3 regions of the Streptomyces sp. NPDC055400 genome follow, and region 1 is predicted to be linked to each of the others. Evidence: riboswitches for the same ligand, from Rfam matches in the RefSeq annotation. Region 1 holds a riboswitch; each other region holds the start of a gene.

Region 1 (5,070 bases):
CCTACAGCGCTACAGCTTCTCCACCGGCGCGTACCGCAGCAGCAGGCGCTTCGGCTTGGGCTCGCCGAAGTCGACCGTCGCCTCCGCGTTCGCCCCTGTGCCCTTGACTCCGACGACCGTACCGAGGCCGAACTGGTCGTGCGTGACCCGGTCTCCCACGGACAGTGCGACGACGGGCTTCTCCGTCGCCCGGCGCGTGGCGAACGCCGGTGTCGAGCGCGAGCGCGACGACGAGAGGGACGCGGCGATACCGCTCGTCGGGCCGGCCGACTTGGCGGGCGCCATGGCGCCGGTCCGCTTCCACTCCAGATGCGTGTCCGGGATCTCCTCCAGGAAGCGCGACGGCGGGTTGTACGAGGGCTGGCCCCAGGCGCTGCGCAGCGTGGAGCGCGTCAGATACAGGCGCTCGCGTGCGCGCGTGATGCCGACGTAGGCGAGGCGGCGCTCCTCCTCCAGCTCCTTGACCTGGCCGAGGGAGCGCATGTGCGGGAAGACGCCGTCCTCCATGCCGGTCAGGAAGACGACCGGGAACTCGAGGCCCTTGGCGGTGTGCAGCGTCATCAGCGTGATGACGCCGGAGCCGTCGTCCTCCTCGTCCGGGATCTGGTCGGAGTCGGCGACGAGCGCGACCCGCTCCAGGAACTCGGAGAGCGTACCGACGCTCGCCTCGCCCGCACCCTCGGCCGCGCCGTCCGCCGTCGCGCTCTCCTGCTCGAACTCCAGGGCCACGGCCGCGAGTTCCTGAAGGTTCTCGATGCGCGTCTCGTCCTGCGGGTCCGTCGACGACTGCAGCTCGGCCAGATAGCCGGTCCGTTCGAGCACGGCCTCCAGGACCGTGGCCGGGCCCGCGCCCGACTCGACGATCGTGCGGAGGTCCTCCATCAGCGTGTTGAACCGCTTGACCGCGTTCGTCGAGCGGGCCGCCATGCCGTACGCCTCGTCGACGCGGCGCAGCGCCTGCGGGAAGGAGATCTTCTCGCGCTGGGAGAGCGCGTCGATCATCGCTTCGGCACGGTCGCCGATGCCGCGCTTGGGCACATTGAGAATGCGGCGCAGGGGGACGGAGTCCTCGGGGTTGGCAAGCACCCGCAGATAGGCCAGGACGTCCCTGACCTCCTTGCGCTCGTAGAAGCGGACTCCGCCGACGACCTTGTAGGGCAGGCCGACGCGGATGAAGATCTCTTCGAAGACACGGGACTGCGCGTTCGTCCGGTAGAAGATGGCGACGTCGCCGGCCTTCGCGTCGCGCGCGTCCGTGAGCCGGTCGATCTCGTCGGCGACGAACTGCGCCTCGTCGTGTTCGGTGTCCGCGACGTACCCGGTGATCTGCGCGCCCGCGCCCGCATTCGTCCACAGGTTCTTGGGGCGGCGGGATTCGTTGCGTTCGATGACCGCGTTGGCCGCGGAGAGGATGGTCTGCGTCGAGCGGTAGTTCTGCTCCAGCAGGATCGTTGTCGCGTCGGGGTAGTCCTCCTCGAACTGGAGGATGTTCCGGATGGTGGCTCCGCGGAACGCGTAGATCGACTGGTCGGCGTCACCCACGACGCACAGCTCGGCCGGCGGGAGGTCGTCCGCGCGGGGCGGCTCGTCCTCCCCGCGGCCGCTGTCGGCCGACCCCACCAGCTCCCTGACCAGCGCGTACTGCGCGTGGTTCGTGTCCTGGTACTCGTCGACCAGGACGTGGCGGAAGCGGCGGCGGTAGTGCTCGGCGACGTCCGGGAAGGCGCGCAGGAGGTGCACCGTCGTCATGATCAGGTCGTCGAAGTCCAGCGCGTTCGCCTCGCGGAGGCGGGACTGGTACATCGCGTAGGCCTGGGCGAGGGTCTTCTCGAAGCCGTCGGCAGCCTGAGCTGCGAAGTCTTCCTCGTCGATCAGCTCGTTCTTCAGGTTCGAGATCTTGGCGCTGAAGGACTTCGGCGGGAACTTCTTCGGATCCAGGTCGAGGTCGCGGCAGACCAGGGCCATGAGGCGCTTGGAGTCGGCGGCGTCGTAGATCGAGAACGACGACGTGAAGCCGAGCTTCTTCGACTCGCGGCGCAGGATGCGGACGCAGGCGCTGTGGAACGTCGACACCCACATCGCGTTCGCCCGCGGGCCGACGAGGGACTCGACGCGCTCCTTCATCTCTCCCGCGGCCTTGTTCGTGAACGTGATCGCGAGGATCTGGCCGGGGTGCACACCGCGCTCGCCGAGGAGGTACGCGATGCGGTGCGTGAGCACGCGGGTCTTGCCGGACCCCGCGCCCGCCACGATGAGCAGCGGGGAGCCGCCGTGGACGACGGCCGCCTTCTGGTTCTCGTTCAGCCCGTCGAGGAGCGCCGCCGGGTCGAGCGCCGGGCGTGGGGCGCCGTCCCGGTAGTACTCGTCCCTGGCCGGGGGCACGTCGAACTTCCCGTCGAACAGGTCGTCCGGAACGTGCTCCGGAGCCGTGTCGTCCTCGGGCGGCGGCGGGGCATGCTCCTCACTGGCCTTCGAAGCCGTGAGGTCCGCCAGGAAGCTGTCGTCAAAGAGGCTGCTCATCGCTCTACGAGTCTAGGCCGCCCCACTGACACCCACGGCCGTCCCGGGAACTTCCCCCCGACTTCACGGGCCCGGCCACCTCTCGTAGTGCAGCAATCACCCTCAGCAAGGGTTACCGGAGGTCACGAACGAGATTGCCGAAGGTCACGAAAATGTATCGGGCATATCGAACATCAACCTTCACAGCAGCCACACGAGTTGGCTAGCGTGCTCCGCGGGCCGCCCGTCCCCCCGCCGGCAACCGCGCCGCGAGCGGGTCGCCCCCGCTGAGTTCAGTACGCCGAGAGGCATGGAACCGGGGACCCACGACCTTGGGGTGAATCGGCCGACGACCCGTCAGGGCACGGCCGTAGGGCAGCCTTCCGAACCTCCGCCCGAACCCGACAGCTAACCCGGTAGGCGGTCATGGGAAGGAGACGCGACCCTTGGCGTCGCACCGCAAGCCGCGCACCAGAACACCCGGCCCCCGCACCGCCCCCGTCGTCGGCATCACCACGGCGGCCCTCACCTCCATCGCCCTCCTCTCGCAGACCGCGACCGCCGCCCCCTCCGCGCCGCCGAAGCCGAGCCTGGAAGAGGTCCAGAAGAAGGTCGACACCCTCTACCACCAGGCGGGCGTGGCCACGGAGAAGTACAACGCGGCCAAGGAGCGCACCACCAAGCAGCAGAAGCGCGTCGGCGACCTGCTCGACGACGTCGCGCAGCGCACCGAGAAGCTCAACAAGGCCCGCCAGGAGCTCGGCACCTTCGCCGCGGCCCAGTACCGCACGGGCGCCGTCTCCGACACCGCGACGCTGCTCCTCGCCGACGACGCGCAGGACTACTTCGACCAGGACCAGCTGATGAGCCGGCTCACGAGCCGCCAGAAGAAGGCCGTCGACGACTACCAGACCGAGCAGGCCGCCACCACGAAGAAGCGCACGGAGGCGACCAAGAGCCTGGAGACGCTGACCACTTCGCAGGCCACGCTCAAGAGCACGAAGAGGGACGTCCAGCAGAAGCTCGGTGACGCCCGCGAACTCCTGTCGAAGCTGACCGCCGAGGAGAAGGCGCGGCTCGCGGCGATCGAGAAGAGGAAGCAGGAGGCCGCCAGGAAGAAGGCGGAGGAGCTGGCGCGTCAGCAGGCCGAGGCGGAGGCCAAGCGCAAGGCGGCCGAGGAGGCGAGCCAGAAGGAGAACCCGGACACCGGCACCGGTTCGGGGACGGGTACGAGCTCCGGGAGCACCAGCAGCGGTTACGCCACCAAGGCCGCGAAGGTCATCGACTTCGCCGAGGCCCAGATGGGCAAGCCGTACGTGTGGGGCGCCACGGGCCCGGACTCGTACGACTGCTCGGGCCTCACGCAGGCCGCGTGGAAGGCGGCCGGCATCTCGCTGCCGCGCACGACCTGGGACCAGGTCAAGGTCGGAACGACCGTCACCACGGCCAACGCCCAGCCCGGCGACCTGGTCTTCTTCTACGACGACATCAGCCACGTCGGCATCTACATAGGCGACGGCAAGATGATCCACGCGCCGAAGCCGGGCGCGAACGTCCGCGTCGAGTCGATCTACTACATGCCGATCCACAGCGTGGTGCGCCCGGCCTGACCGCCTTCGTGGGGTTACGTTCGGGCGGTGCGCGGCCCGAACGCAACCCCACGCCCCGGACCCACGTGGTCCCAGCTCCCCCCGGCCGCCGGCGCCGCCGTCATGGCCACCGGCATCATCTCGGTCGGCCTGCGACTGACCGGTCACTCGGTGCTGAGCGGCATCATGCTGGTGCTCGCCGCCGCCCTCTGGCTCGTCCTGGCGGCGGACTTCACCAAGCGGCTGATGCGGGAGCGCGACCGCTGGGAGTCCGAGGCGGACACCCCGCCCGCGCTCACGGCGGTCGCGGCGACGACCGTCCTCGGCACCCGGATCTCCATGTTCGGCTGGCAGACCCTGGCCGAGGCGCTCCTCGCCCTGTCCGCGCTCGTCTGGCCGGTGCTCCTGATCAACGTCGTACGGCACTGGAAGCCGCGGATGCCGGGGGCCGTGTTCCTCGGCTGTGTCGCGACGCAGGGCCTCGTCGTCCTGGCGGCGACGCTCGCGCCCGCGGTCGGCGCGCACTGGCTCGCGTTCACCGGGATGGTGCTCTTCTGGGGCGGGATCATCCTGTACTGCCTCGCGCTGCTCCACTTCGACCTGCGCGAGGTGGCCTCCGGCGCCGGGGACCACTGGGTCGCGGGCGGCGCGCTCGCCATCTCCGCACTCGCCGCGTCCAAGCTCGTCGCGACGGGTCTGTGGAACAGGGACGACACGGACGTCCTGCGCACCATGAGCTTCCTGCTGCTCGCGCTCGATGTGGCCTGCTACGTCGTGCTGGCACTGGCGGAGGTGCGGTGGCCCAGGCCGCGTTACGACGTGCGGCGCTGGTCGACGGTCTTCCCGATGGGAATGACAGCGGCGGCGGCACTGTCGGTGAGCGCCGCCGCCGATGTGCCCTGGCTCAAGGGGCCGGGGCAGGTACTGGTGTGGATCGCGGTGGCCGCGTGGCTCGCCGCCCTGTTCGGGACGTTCAGGTCCC
Region 2 (5,070 bases), on a different contig from region 1:
AGATCGCGCAGCGCCTGCGAGGCGGTCGGCACGAGGGCGTCGGTGAAGGCGACGAAGCCGGTGAAGGTGAGGCCGCGTTCGTCGGCGGTGCGGTACGGGCGCTGCCGGGCGGGGCGTTCGGCGGTCGCCACGGCGAGGATCCGGAGCCCGTCGCCGGACAGCGCCGCGGCCCGGGCGAGCAGGCTCGCGCGTTCGGTGTCGTCGAGGGCGCACCGGTCGAGGACGTTCTCCACGGAGCCTTTGACGGCGAGCGTGACCGTGCCGAGGCCGCCGGGCCGCCGGACAACGGCGGTGGCGAGGCGTCGTACGGGGTCGAAGGGCAGGGCGGTGATCCCGTCGTACGCGTCGGTGACGGCCGGGTCTGCCGCGAGGGCCTCGGTGATGACCGCCTCGTCGAGCGCGTCCGGGGCCGGCAGGTCGGCGAGCTGGAGCGTCCACCAGGCGGAGACGGCCGCCCAGTGCAGGGCATCGGGGTCGGTGCGGGCCAGGTCGACGGCAGGGCGGTCCTGGGTGAGGGTGCCCGTCTTGTCGACGCAGAGGATGTCGACGGCGCCGATGTCGTGGAGCGCGGGGAGCCGTTTGACGATGACGCCGTGGGCGCGGGCGAGCAGCGCGGAGCCGCGGGCGAGCGCTGTCGTGACGATGACCGGCAGCATCTCCGGGGTGAGCCCGACGGCCACCGCGACGGCGAACGGCAGGGTCTCCAGGCCCCGGCCGCGCAGCGCGGCGCCCGCCATCAGGACCAGCGGCGGCGTCAGCAGCATGAAGCGGATCAGGGTCCAGGAGATGCCGTGCACGGAGCGCTCGAACGCGCTCGCCCCGCGTGGTACGCCGACCGTGCGGTGGGCGGAGGCGAAGCGGGTGCCGGCGCCTGTCGCGAGCACCACGGCGCTCGCGCTCCCGGAGGCCACGCTGCCGCCCTGGAAGCACAGATGCGCCGACTCGCCGTCCGAGGGCAGGTCCACGGGATGCTTGTCGGCCGGCACGGACTCCCCGGTGAACGCCGCCTGCTGCACGGTCAGGCCCTGCGCCCGCAGGAGGCGCACGTCGGCGGGGACCAGGTCGCCGGGGCCAAGGCGTATCACGTCGCCGGGCACCAACTGGCTTACGGGGACCTCGTGTTCGACAGGTGCGGCGCTCTCGTCGTCGCCGGGGCGCCGCAGCACGGTCGCCGTCGTCGCGACCAGGTCGCGCAGGCCCGCCATGGCGCTGTCCGCGCGGCGCTCGCCGGCGGAGCGCAGGCCGCAGCTGACGGCGACCAGAACGAGGATCACGCAGGCGGTGCCCCAGGCCGCGACGGTCGCCGAGACGAGGCCGAGGCAGAGCAGGACGCCGGTGAACGGGTCGCGCAGGCTGCGGGCGGCCAGGCGGGGCCAGGACAGGGGGCGCGTACCCGGCAGGACGTTCTCACCGTGGCGGGCGAGGCGCCGCTCGGCCTCCGCCTCGGTGAGGCCGCGCGGGCCGCTGTCGAGGGAGCGCAGGAGCTGGAGGGTCGGACGGCCGGGGTCCGTCTGCGGGGCGGTGTCGGTCACTCTCGGGCGCCGTCAGGGATTCTCGGGTGTCGTCACCGTCGTCTTCTCCCGTTCATCGGACCGCGAAAGGCTCCCCGGCAAGGGGTTCGAGCCTTCAGTTTAGGGGCGGAACTTTTGCCGCCCCCCACTAGTTTCTACAGCGCTGTAGAAGATCAGTATGTGCCGATCGAGGAGAGTCATGGCCCTGTGGGATCGCTTCAAGGAGTCCGCGTCGACGATGCAGACGCAGCTCATGGCGAAGAAGAACGACCTGAAGAGCGGCGCCTTCCGTGACGCGAGCATGGCGATGTGCGCGCTGGTCGCCGCGGCGGACCGGAACATCGACCCGGCCGAGCGCAGCCGCGTGGCCCAGCTCATCTCCACGAACGAGGTGCTGCAGAACTTCCCGGCGGACCAGCTCCAGAGCCGCTTCGACGCAAATCTGAACAAGCTGACCGCCGACTTCGACTTCGGCAAGGTCAGCGTCCTCCAGGAGATCGCCAAGGCGAAGAAGAAGCCCGCCGAGGCGCGCGCGGTCATCCAGATCGGCATCGTCATCGGCGGCGCGGACGGTGACTTCGACAAGACCGAGCAGGCCGTCGTCCGCGAGGCCTGCCTGATGCTCGACCTGCCCCCGCACGAGTTCGACCTGTAGGCGGATACACCGAAGGCCCGGAACCATTGGTTCCGGGCCTTCGGCCTTCAGTAGCGGGGACAGGATTTGAACCTGCGACCTCTGGGTTATGAGCCCAGCGAGCTACCGAGCTGCTCCACCCCGCGTCGGTAAACACGACTCTACGCCATTGCGGCGACAGAACGCGAATCGGTTGCCCGGCGTTCCGCGATCCGCCGCCTCGGGCCCCTTTCACCCGGTCGGTCCCGTCAGGTCGCCCGATGCCTGTTCCGGGGGAACCCTGGGGTGGGGTCCGACGACGTGCGCAGGCGCGGGACCGACGCGGACGGTGGCGGGAGACGAGCGGTGGGGCAGCGAGGAGGACACGGTCGAGAGTCGGAGCCGGGCCTGTCCCGCGCCCGGTTCTTCGTGCGTCTGCTGCCCGTGCTGCTCATCGTGGTCGGGGCGATCTACGACTACATGACGCCGTCGACGTTCACCGGCGTGCCCCTCTTCACCGCCGCGCCGCTGGTCGCCGCACCGTTCTTCTCGCCCCGCGGTACTTTCCTGACCGGCCTCGCGACCGTCGCCGTCGTACTCGGGGTGCATCTCAGATACACCCGCAGTTACGACACCGACGCCATCACCGAACTCGTCACGGTCGTCACCGTCGCCGTCCTCGCCTGTGTCATGAACCGCGTCGTGCGGCGGGGCAGTGAGCAGCTCACCTCCGTGCGCCAGATCGCCGAGGCGGCCCAGCTCGCCGTCCTGCCCGAGCCGGCGGAGCGCATCGGCGGCCTGGAGATCGCGGCGCGCTACGAGGCGGCCCAGGCGGGGGCCTTCATCGGGGGCGACCTGTACGCGGTGCAGGACACCCCGCACGGGGTGCGGCTCGTCGTGGGCGACGTACGCGGGAAGGGCATGGGCGCGGTGTCCGCCGTGGCCGTCGTCATCGGCGCCTTCCGGGAGGCGGCCGAGCAGGAGGCGACCCTGGAGGCGGTCGCGCAGCGGCTGGAGCGGGCGCTCGCGCGGGAGGGGCTGCGGCGCAACGGCCTCGACGAGTCCGAGGGTTTCACCACGGCCGTGCTCGCCGAGATCCCGCACGGCAACGGCCTCGTACGGGTCATCAACCGCGGCCACCCGGAACCCCTGATCCTGGGCGGCGACGGGGCGCTCAAGGTCCTGTCGCCGCCGGAGCCCGCGCTGCCGCTCGGGATGGGCAGCCTCGGCAGCTGGCCCGACCGGGCGTCCGAGACGGAGTTCCCGTCCGGGGCGACGCTGCTGCTCTACACCGACGGCCTCTCGGAGGCGCGCGACGCGGAGGGCACCTTCTACGACCCGGCGGCCCGGCTCGCGGGGCGGATGTTCCCGGGGCCCGATCCGCTGCTGGCCGCGCTCGCCGCCGAGGTCCGCCGGCACACCGGGGGCGGCACGACGGACGACATGGCGCTGCTCGCGGTGAGGCGGCCGTGAAGCACCAGTGAAGCAGCCGTGACTGCCGTCTTCACCTTCCTTAGTCGAACGACGTCGCTGCGCATAACATTTGACAAACCGTCAGATGAACCGCCCGCTCCGACGGCCGGTCAACTCGCCCGATTCCGCCCGCTCGTGCCCCGATAAGTCCAGGCCAAAGGCGTTAACGATCAGTCGGAACGGCTTGGAATCGGGCCCCGGTGTCTATTAACGTTCGATAACGCAGCGCGGTCGTCCCAGCCGTCACAAGAGATGGCTCCGTGCGCACGCGCCTAATCCCGCAAGGGAGCCGGGGAACCACCAACTTGGGGTGAATCGGACGTCTTTCCTTGCGGAAGGCGTCGGTAGGAGACCTTCCTGCTCCGAACCCGTCAGCTAACCCGGTAGGCGAGAAGGAAGGAAAGGAGCGCGCCCCAGTGGCGTCCAACCGGCCTGCCCCAGAGTTCTCCTACGCGCCGATCGACGAAGAGTTCGGCGAAGCGGACGAGCGGACCTGGGACGAGTGGAATCCCACCGAGGAGTCCGTCCGCCCCGTACGCGGCCGGCACCGCGTAGCCAAGCAGCGCGGCGGCCTCGCGCGCAGCTCCACCGTTCTCGGGGTCGGCGTGATCGCGGCCGTCGGCGCGGGCGGCATCGCCACCGCGCAGGGCGGCAAGCCCCCCGTACACATCTCGATGCCCGACCTCTCGGCCGTCAAGGACTCGCTGCCGGACGCCAAGTCGCTGCCCGGCGTGGGCGCGCTGATATCCGACGGTTCGGACGACGACTCGTCCGGCGCCGACGCGGCCCCGCTGACCGGCGCCGGCGTCACCACCGCGGACGCCCGCCAGGGCGAGACCGCCGGTGAGGCACTGCGCGCCCGCATCATGCAGCAGGCCGAGCAGCAGCAGGACCAGGCCGCCGACGCCGAGGCCGCGGCCGCCGAGGAGGCCGCCGCCAAGAAGGCCGCCGAGGACGCGGCCAAGGAGCAGGACGCCGCCACGGCCAAGGCCGCCGCCGACAAAAAGGCGGCGGAGGAGGCCGCGAAGAAGAAGGCCGAGGCCGAGCGCCTCGCCGAGCTCGCCAAGAGCTTCACGCTGCCGGTCGCCTCCTACACGATCACCGGCACGTTCGGTCAGCCCGGCTCGATGTGGTCCTCCGGCTACCACACGGGTCTCGACTTCGCCGCTCCCACGGGTACGCCGCTGAAGGCGATCCACTCCGGCACCGTCAAGGAGGCCGGCTGGGCGGGCGCGTACGGCTACCGCACCGTCCTTGAGCTGCCGGACGGCACCGAGCTCTGGTACTGCCACCAGTCGTCCCTCAACGTCAGCGCCGGCCAGAAGGTGACCAGCGGCGACGTCATCGGCCGCGTCGGGGCCACCGGCAACGTGACCGGGCCGCACCTCCACCTGGAGGTCCACCCCGGCGGCCAGGCGACCGGAGTCGACCCCGCGCCGTGGCTGCGTTCCAACGGCCTGACCATCTGAGGCG
Region 3 (5,070 bases), on a different contig from region 1:
GCCGGACGCCGCCGTCGTCTCCGTGCGCGCGCCGTCCCCCGAAGAGGCCGTGCGCTGGGCGGCCGACTGCCGCGAAGCCGGCCTCGCCGTCGGCTGCTTCCGGCCGCCCTCCGTGCCGGACGGCATCTCACGGCTGCGGCTGACCGCCCGCGCCGACCTGACCGACGATCACATCGCCCAGGCCGTACGGGTGATCAGCCGCAACGCTCCCGACTCGGCGTTCACCGCAAGGAGTTGAGGAACCCCTCCCAGGCGGAGGGCGAGAACAGCAGGGCGGGTCCGGCCGTGCGCTTGGAATCGCGCACGGCGAGCAGTCCGGCCGAAGGGCCGCGGTGCAGCGGAGCCGTCTCGACGCAGTTGTTCATTCCGGTGCTTCGGCTGCTTCGCCGCCATGGCGCGTCGTGCAGAGAGGTGCTGGGAACCGCGGCGGATGGTACGTACCGAGGCAGAGCTGACATGGTGCCTCCTTACGTGCGTTCACTGTGCGGAGGGGGGTGTGCTCCGGCGATCCCGGCGATGAAATCCAGCGAATCCCCGGGCGAAAGGGCGTGGATCCGAAGGGTGTCAAAGGCGTCCGTGTACGCCTTGAGGTCTTCTTTCCGCTCGAGGTAGAGGCTACTCGTCAAATGGTCGAGAACTACTACGTCCAGATCAGAAGTGTTCGGAAATGAGAACACAACGAAAGGGCCGGTTAGTCCGACATGCTCCCCTGCCGCGAACGGCAATACCTGTAGCCGCACATGGGGAAGCTTCGCCACGTCGGCGAGATGACGCAGCTGCTCCGCCATCACCCGGGGACCGCCCACCGGCCGCCGCAGCACCGCCTCGTCGAGCACCGCGCTGAGCCGCAGCGGCGACGCCGAACGCAGCACCTCCTGCCGGGCGATCCGCACCTCGACCAGGGCGTCGACCTGCCCGTCCGGCAGCCCGTCGAGCGCGGCCCTGGTCACCGCCCGCGCGTAGTCGGGCGTCTGGAGGAGGCCCGGCACGACGGACGTCTCGACTGTCCTGACCCGGCACGCCTGCGACTCCAGGCTGATGAAGTCCCGGTAGGCGGGCGGCAGAAGACCCCGGTAGGCGTGCCACCAGTGCTGGCCGCCGTCGTCCCCCGACCCGGCCAGCGCGACCAGCAGGTCCCGTATGCCGGGGTCCGTGACCTCGAACGCGTCGAGCAGGAGGCGTACGTCCGACGCCTTCACGCCACTGCGGCCGGTCTCGATACGGCTCACTTTCGACTGGTGCCAGCCGACGAGCCGCGCCGTCTCGCCACTGGTGAGCCCCGCGCGGGCGCGCAGCGCGCGCAGCTCGGCGCCGAGCCTGCGGCGGCGCACCGCCGGACCGTGTTTCATTCTGTCTCCTCGGACCTGCGGCCCGGCTCCTTCCGGCCCGGCGGATCGTGTTCCGAGCCGACGGTAGAGGAAGCCGGCGGTGTACGCCCAAATGCGGTCCACCGGCGCAGAGTTCACCGCTTCGAGCGACAGATATATGCATATCTCGGGGGATCGGCTCCACGGGCGGAGCGGGAGTGGCACTCTGGCGCAAAGCACCAGTCCGGGGGTCGCCTCGAGTCATCCGCCATGTGTCGGATTCAGGCCCCGGCGAAAAAAGGGACGACGTCGCCATGGCAGATCACCAGGAAGCATCCGTCACTCTGCCGAGCGATCCTGCCTCGGTCTCCTCGGCCCGGACATATGTCGGCGACGTACTCGCCGAATGGGGCATGCCGCGCGACGCGGAAACAGCCGACACGGTCCGGCTCATCGTCTCCGAACTCGCCACGAACGCCGTGATGCACACCCGCGGGCAGTCACCGGTCTTCACCGTCGACGTGCAGCTGGAGCGCGACGAACACCTGCGCATCGGCGTCACGGACAGCCACCCGCGCTACCCGAAGCGGCTCCCGGCCGCCGTCCAGCAGGACAACGGGCGCGGCATGGTGATCATCCGCTGTCTGACCGCCGAGTGCGGCGGGAGTCTGTCGGTCAGGCCCACCCCCGAGGGCGGTAAGACCGTGTGGATCGCCCTGCCGTGGACGGTCCCTGTCCAGTCGGTGTGAAGGCCGGCGGTGGTGGCGCGGCTACGGGGACGGGGTGTCCGTCCCCTCCTGCGACCGCGTGAGTGAGCGCCGCACCAGACGCGGCAGCACGCCCCACAGGCCAACACAGACCGCGAACGTGCCCGCGCCGGCCGCGATGCCCGCCGCCCGCCCCGCGGTGACGTCCACGACGAGCAGCACGGACCCGGCCAGGGCGAGCATCAGAACGCCCAGGCCGGCCGCGGCGAGCCGCGAGGACATCTGCACGATCTGCGGCTTGGCGCCCCGCCCGAACAGCGCACGGTGCAGCGCCGCGGGCGCCGTGAACAGCGCGGCGGCGAGCGCGGCGAGCAGCAGCGTCGCGATGTAGGTCGCGCGCTGCACGCCGTCCAGCGCCGGGAACCTCGGAGTGAACGCCAGCGTCAGCAGGAACGCGAAGAGGATCTGCACGCCCGTCTGGGTGACTCTCAGCTCCTGGAGCAGCTCGCCGAAGTTCCGGTCCGCGCGCTCCAGCGGCGTCTCGTGCCGGTCCTGCCCCGAGCTCCTGGGGCCTGAGTTGTGTGGAGCGTCCTCGTCGCCGGCCGGTCGGTCCTCGTCCATACGACCACGAGTACCCCATCGCGCGGTTCCGAGTCGGCCGGAGCGGGAGTGCAGCCGGTGACGCCTGACGGGCCCCCAGGGCCCCCGGGGACCCGTCAGGTGGCGCTACCGCACGCGCCCGTACCAGACGCTCTTCGTCCAGATCCGCTCGAGCCGCACCACGGCACCGGTCTTCGGCGAGTGCCAGATCCTTCCCTTCCCGGCGTAGATGCCGACGTGGTAGACGCCGCGGCCCGAATGGAAGAAGACCAGGTCACCGCGTTTGCGATGGGACGCGGAGACATGGCGGGTCTTGTTGTACTGCTGGGCGGCGGTACGGGGCAGCTTCTTGCCCACCCGCTTGAACGAATAGACCGTCAGTCCCGAGCAGTCGAACCTGTGCGGTCCTGAGGCGCCCCACTGGTAGGGGCTTCCCTTCCTCGAGGCCGCGATCTGGAGGGCCTTCGTCGCGGCCGGCGAGGCCTCCGCTTCGGGCGTGGCTCCTGGGACCAGCAGGCTGCCGCCCGCTACGGCGAGCGTGAGGGCGGAGGCGGTGCCGGCCCGGGTCAGCAGCGACGGGACACGATTGAGCGCAGTCATGCGCAACCCTTCGTCAGCCGCCTGTGAAGGATGACCTGTCGGATTCGGGCTGGCGAAGTTGCCCGGCCGCGAAGTGCGGCTTCACCCCAAGGGCCGGCCCGGAAAACAGCTCCGGCGGCCCGTCGTGCTCGGGTCCTCCACTCCTGCCGATCCACTTCTGTCGACCTGGCATCCGTACGGCGGCAGGACTCGGCGTCCGCACGGACCGCCCCGCCGCGGCGGCGGGGGCTTGTCGTCGGAAGGGATCTTCACGCACAAACGGCGTGAACGCAGAGCCGAATCGGCGTGGTGTGAGTGTCCTCACGAGTGATCCATTCGGGTGGACAGCACACTTTTCGACCTCGGCGCGGAGGTCCCAACGAGCCCCGTACCAGCAGCGGAAGGCGGAATTCTCGATTCCGCGTAGGCGTTCCGCGCAACTTTTCCGGTTCGCATGTGCGAGTACCGGCTACGCCGTATGTGGGTACCTCTTCTGGTCCGTTTCGAACCCGGCCCGGACGGTTCGGGTCGATCGCTTCGGTCTTGAACGGGCCGTCAATCGACCGACTCCGGTGGCACTGTGACCCGTTGTGTCCTCCTTTCTCCGTCCAGGACCCGCAAAGCCCGAGCGAGCGTCGTCGCGTGGAGCTCGGTCTCGCCCCGCTGATGCATGAGCGTCAGGGCGTCCCTGAGCGCCGTCGCCCCGCCGACGAGCGCTTGCGCAGCCCGTAGTCCGCCATATGTGTGGTCGCTCCTGGCCGGGTTGATCCTTCCGAGCAGGTCGACGACTTCCAGATAGCGGTCGAGGAGTTCGCACTCGGCGCGCGTCAGCGCGGGCAGCGGGGGCAGCTCGGGTGGCAGCATCGCCGGGTCACCTGGCGCCGTGGGCCGAACCGGACAGCTTGCGGTTGTCGATGACCCGGTCCACGAGCCCGTACTCCACGGCGTCCCGGGCCTGAAGGATCTTGTCCCGCTCGATGTCGGCGCCGATGCGCTCCCTGCTCTGCCCGGTGTGCCGGGCGAGCAGCTCCTCCAGCTGGGCGCGCATGCGTACCAGTTCGCGGGCCTGGATCTCCAGGTCGGTCGGCTGGCCCTGGGCGGGCTCGGGCAGCCCCGGCTGATGGATCACCACGCGCGCACCGGGCAGCATGGCCCGCTTCCCCGGCGTCCCGGCGGCCAGGAGTACGGCGGCGGCGGAGGCGGCCTGCCCGAGGCACACGGTCTCGACCTCGCAGCTGACGAACTGGATCGTGTCGTAGATCGCCGTCATCGCGCTGAACGAGCCACCCGGGGAGTTGATGTACAGCGAGATGTCCCGGTCCGGCGCGGCGTACTCGAGGTGCATGAACTGCGCCATCACATCGTTCGCGGAGGTGTCGTCGATCGGTGTCCCCAGGAAGACGATCCGCTCCTCCAGAAGCTTGGAGTACGGATCGAGCGTGCGGTGCCCGGCCGAGGTGCGCTCGGTGAACTCGGGCAGGACGTAGCGGGCGGAAGGTCGGTTCATGGCACATGCCTCCGTGAGCGCGGAACTCTGTCGCTGCTTCCGTAAAAAATGTACAGGACGTACGGATGGTGGAGTAGGGCTGAGGCTCCGGGAAACGCGAAGAAGGGGGCCGGCCCGCGCCCGATGCGCGTGACCGACCCCCTTCTCCGTGCTGCTGAGGCGTGGCTACCGGTCGTCGTCGTCCGTCCTGGACAGGCGCAGCGCGAGGTGTTGCAGGAGGTCAGCGCTCTTGATGTCGGTCCTGCCTGAGTCGTGCACCTCGGCGAGCTCGGAGAAGAGGAACGCGAACGCGCCCACCAGGGAGATCGTCACCGGCATCAGCGCCGCGATGGTCGCCTCCGCCGCCTCCTCCACGCTCGATTCCGCCGGG

The links. Region 1 has a riboswitch for cyclic di-AMP ahead of ACWIGU_RS22170 (NlpC/P60 family protein). Riboswitches for the same ligand answer to the same signal wherever they lie in the genome.
Region 2: it holds a riboswitch for cyclic di-AMP, as region 1 does, so the genes downstream of both, ACWIGU_RS11260 (M23 family metallopeptidase) here and ACWIGU_RS22170 (NlpC/P60 family protein) in region 1, are expected to answer to the same signal.
Region 3: it holds a riboswitch for cyclic di-AMP, as region 1 does, so the genes downstream of both, ACWIGU_RS37065 (C40 family peptidase) here and ACWIGU_RS22170 (NlpC/P60 family protein) in region 1, are expected to answer to the same signal.

Annotation. Positions count from the first base shown of each region.
Region 1 is NZ_JBSHLM010000008.1:159,300-164,369, forward strand. Features, by position in the region: gene pcrA (DNA helicase PcrA) at 10-2,520, opposite strand; cyclic di-AMP (ydaO/yuaA leader) riboswitch at 2,789-2,937, shown strand; gene ACWIGU_RS22170 (NlpC/P60 family protein) at 2,946-4,109, shown strand; gene ACWIGU_RS22175 (tellurite resistance/C4-dicarboxylate transporter family protein) at 4,137-5,070, shown strand, end outside.
Region 2 is NZ_JBSHLM010000003.1:677,477-682,546, forward strand. Features, by position in the region: gene mgtA (magnesium-translocating P-type ATPase) at 1-1,532, opposite strand, end outside; gene ACWIGU_RS11245 (tellurite resistance TerB family protein) at 1,711-2,166, shown strand; tRNA gene ACWIGU_RS11250 (tRNA-Met) at 2,218-2,291, opposite strand; gene ACWIGU_RS11255 (PP2C family protein-serine/threonine phosphatase) at 2,491-3,597, shown strand; cyclic di-AMP (ydaO/yuaA leader) riboswitch at 3,857-4,002, shown strand; gene ACWIGU_RS11260 (M23 family metallopeptidase) at 4,014-5,066, shown strand.
Region 3 is NZ_JBSHLM010000018.1:108,697-113,766, forward strand. Features, by position in the region: gene ACWIGU_RS37040 (8-amino-7-oxononanoate synthase) at 1-238, shown strand, start outside; gene ACWIGU_RS37045 (DUF397 domain-containing protein) at 222-458, opposite strand; gene ACWIGU_RS37050 (helix-turn-helix domain-containing protein) at 468-1,349, opposite strand; gene ACWIGU_RS37055 (ATP-binding protein) at 1,622-2,056, shown strand; gene ACWIGU_RS37060 (DUF6328 family protein) at 2,078-2,635, opposite strand; gene ACWIGU_RS37065 (C40 family peptidase) at 2,741-3,214, opposite strand; cyclic di-AMP (ydaO/yuaA leader) riboswitch at 3,218-3,395, opposite strand; gene ACWIGU_RS37070 (hypothetical protein) at 3,749-4,057, opposite strand; gene ACWIGU_RS37075 (ATP-dependent Clp protease proteolytic subunit) at 4,065-4,700, opposite strand; gene ACWIGU_RS37080 (hypothetical protein) at 4,866-5,070, opposite strand, start outside.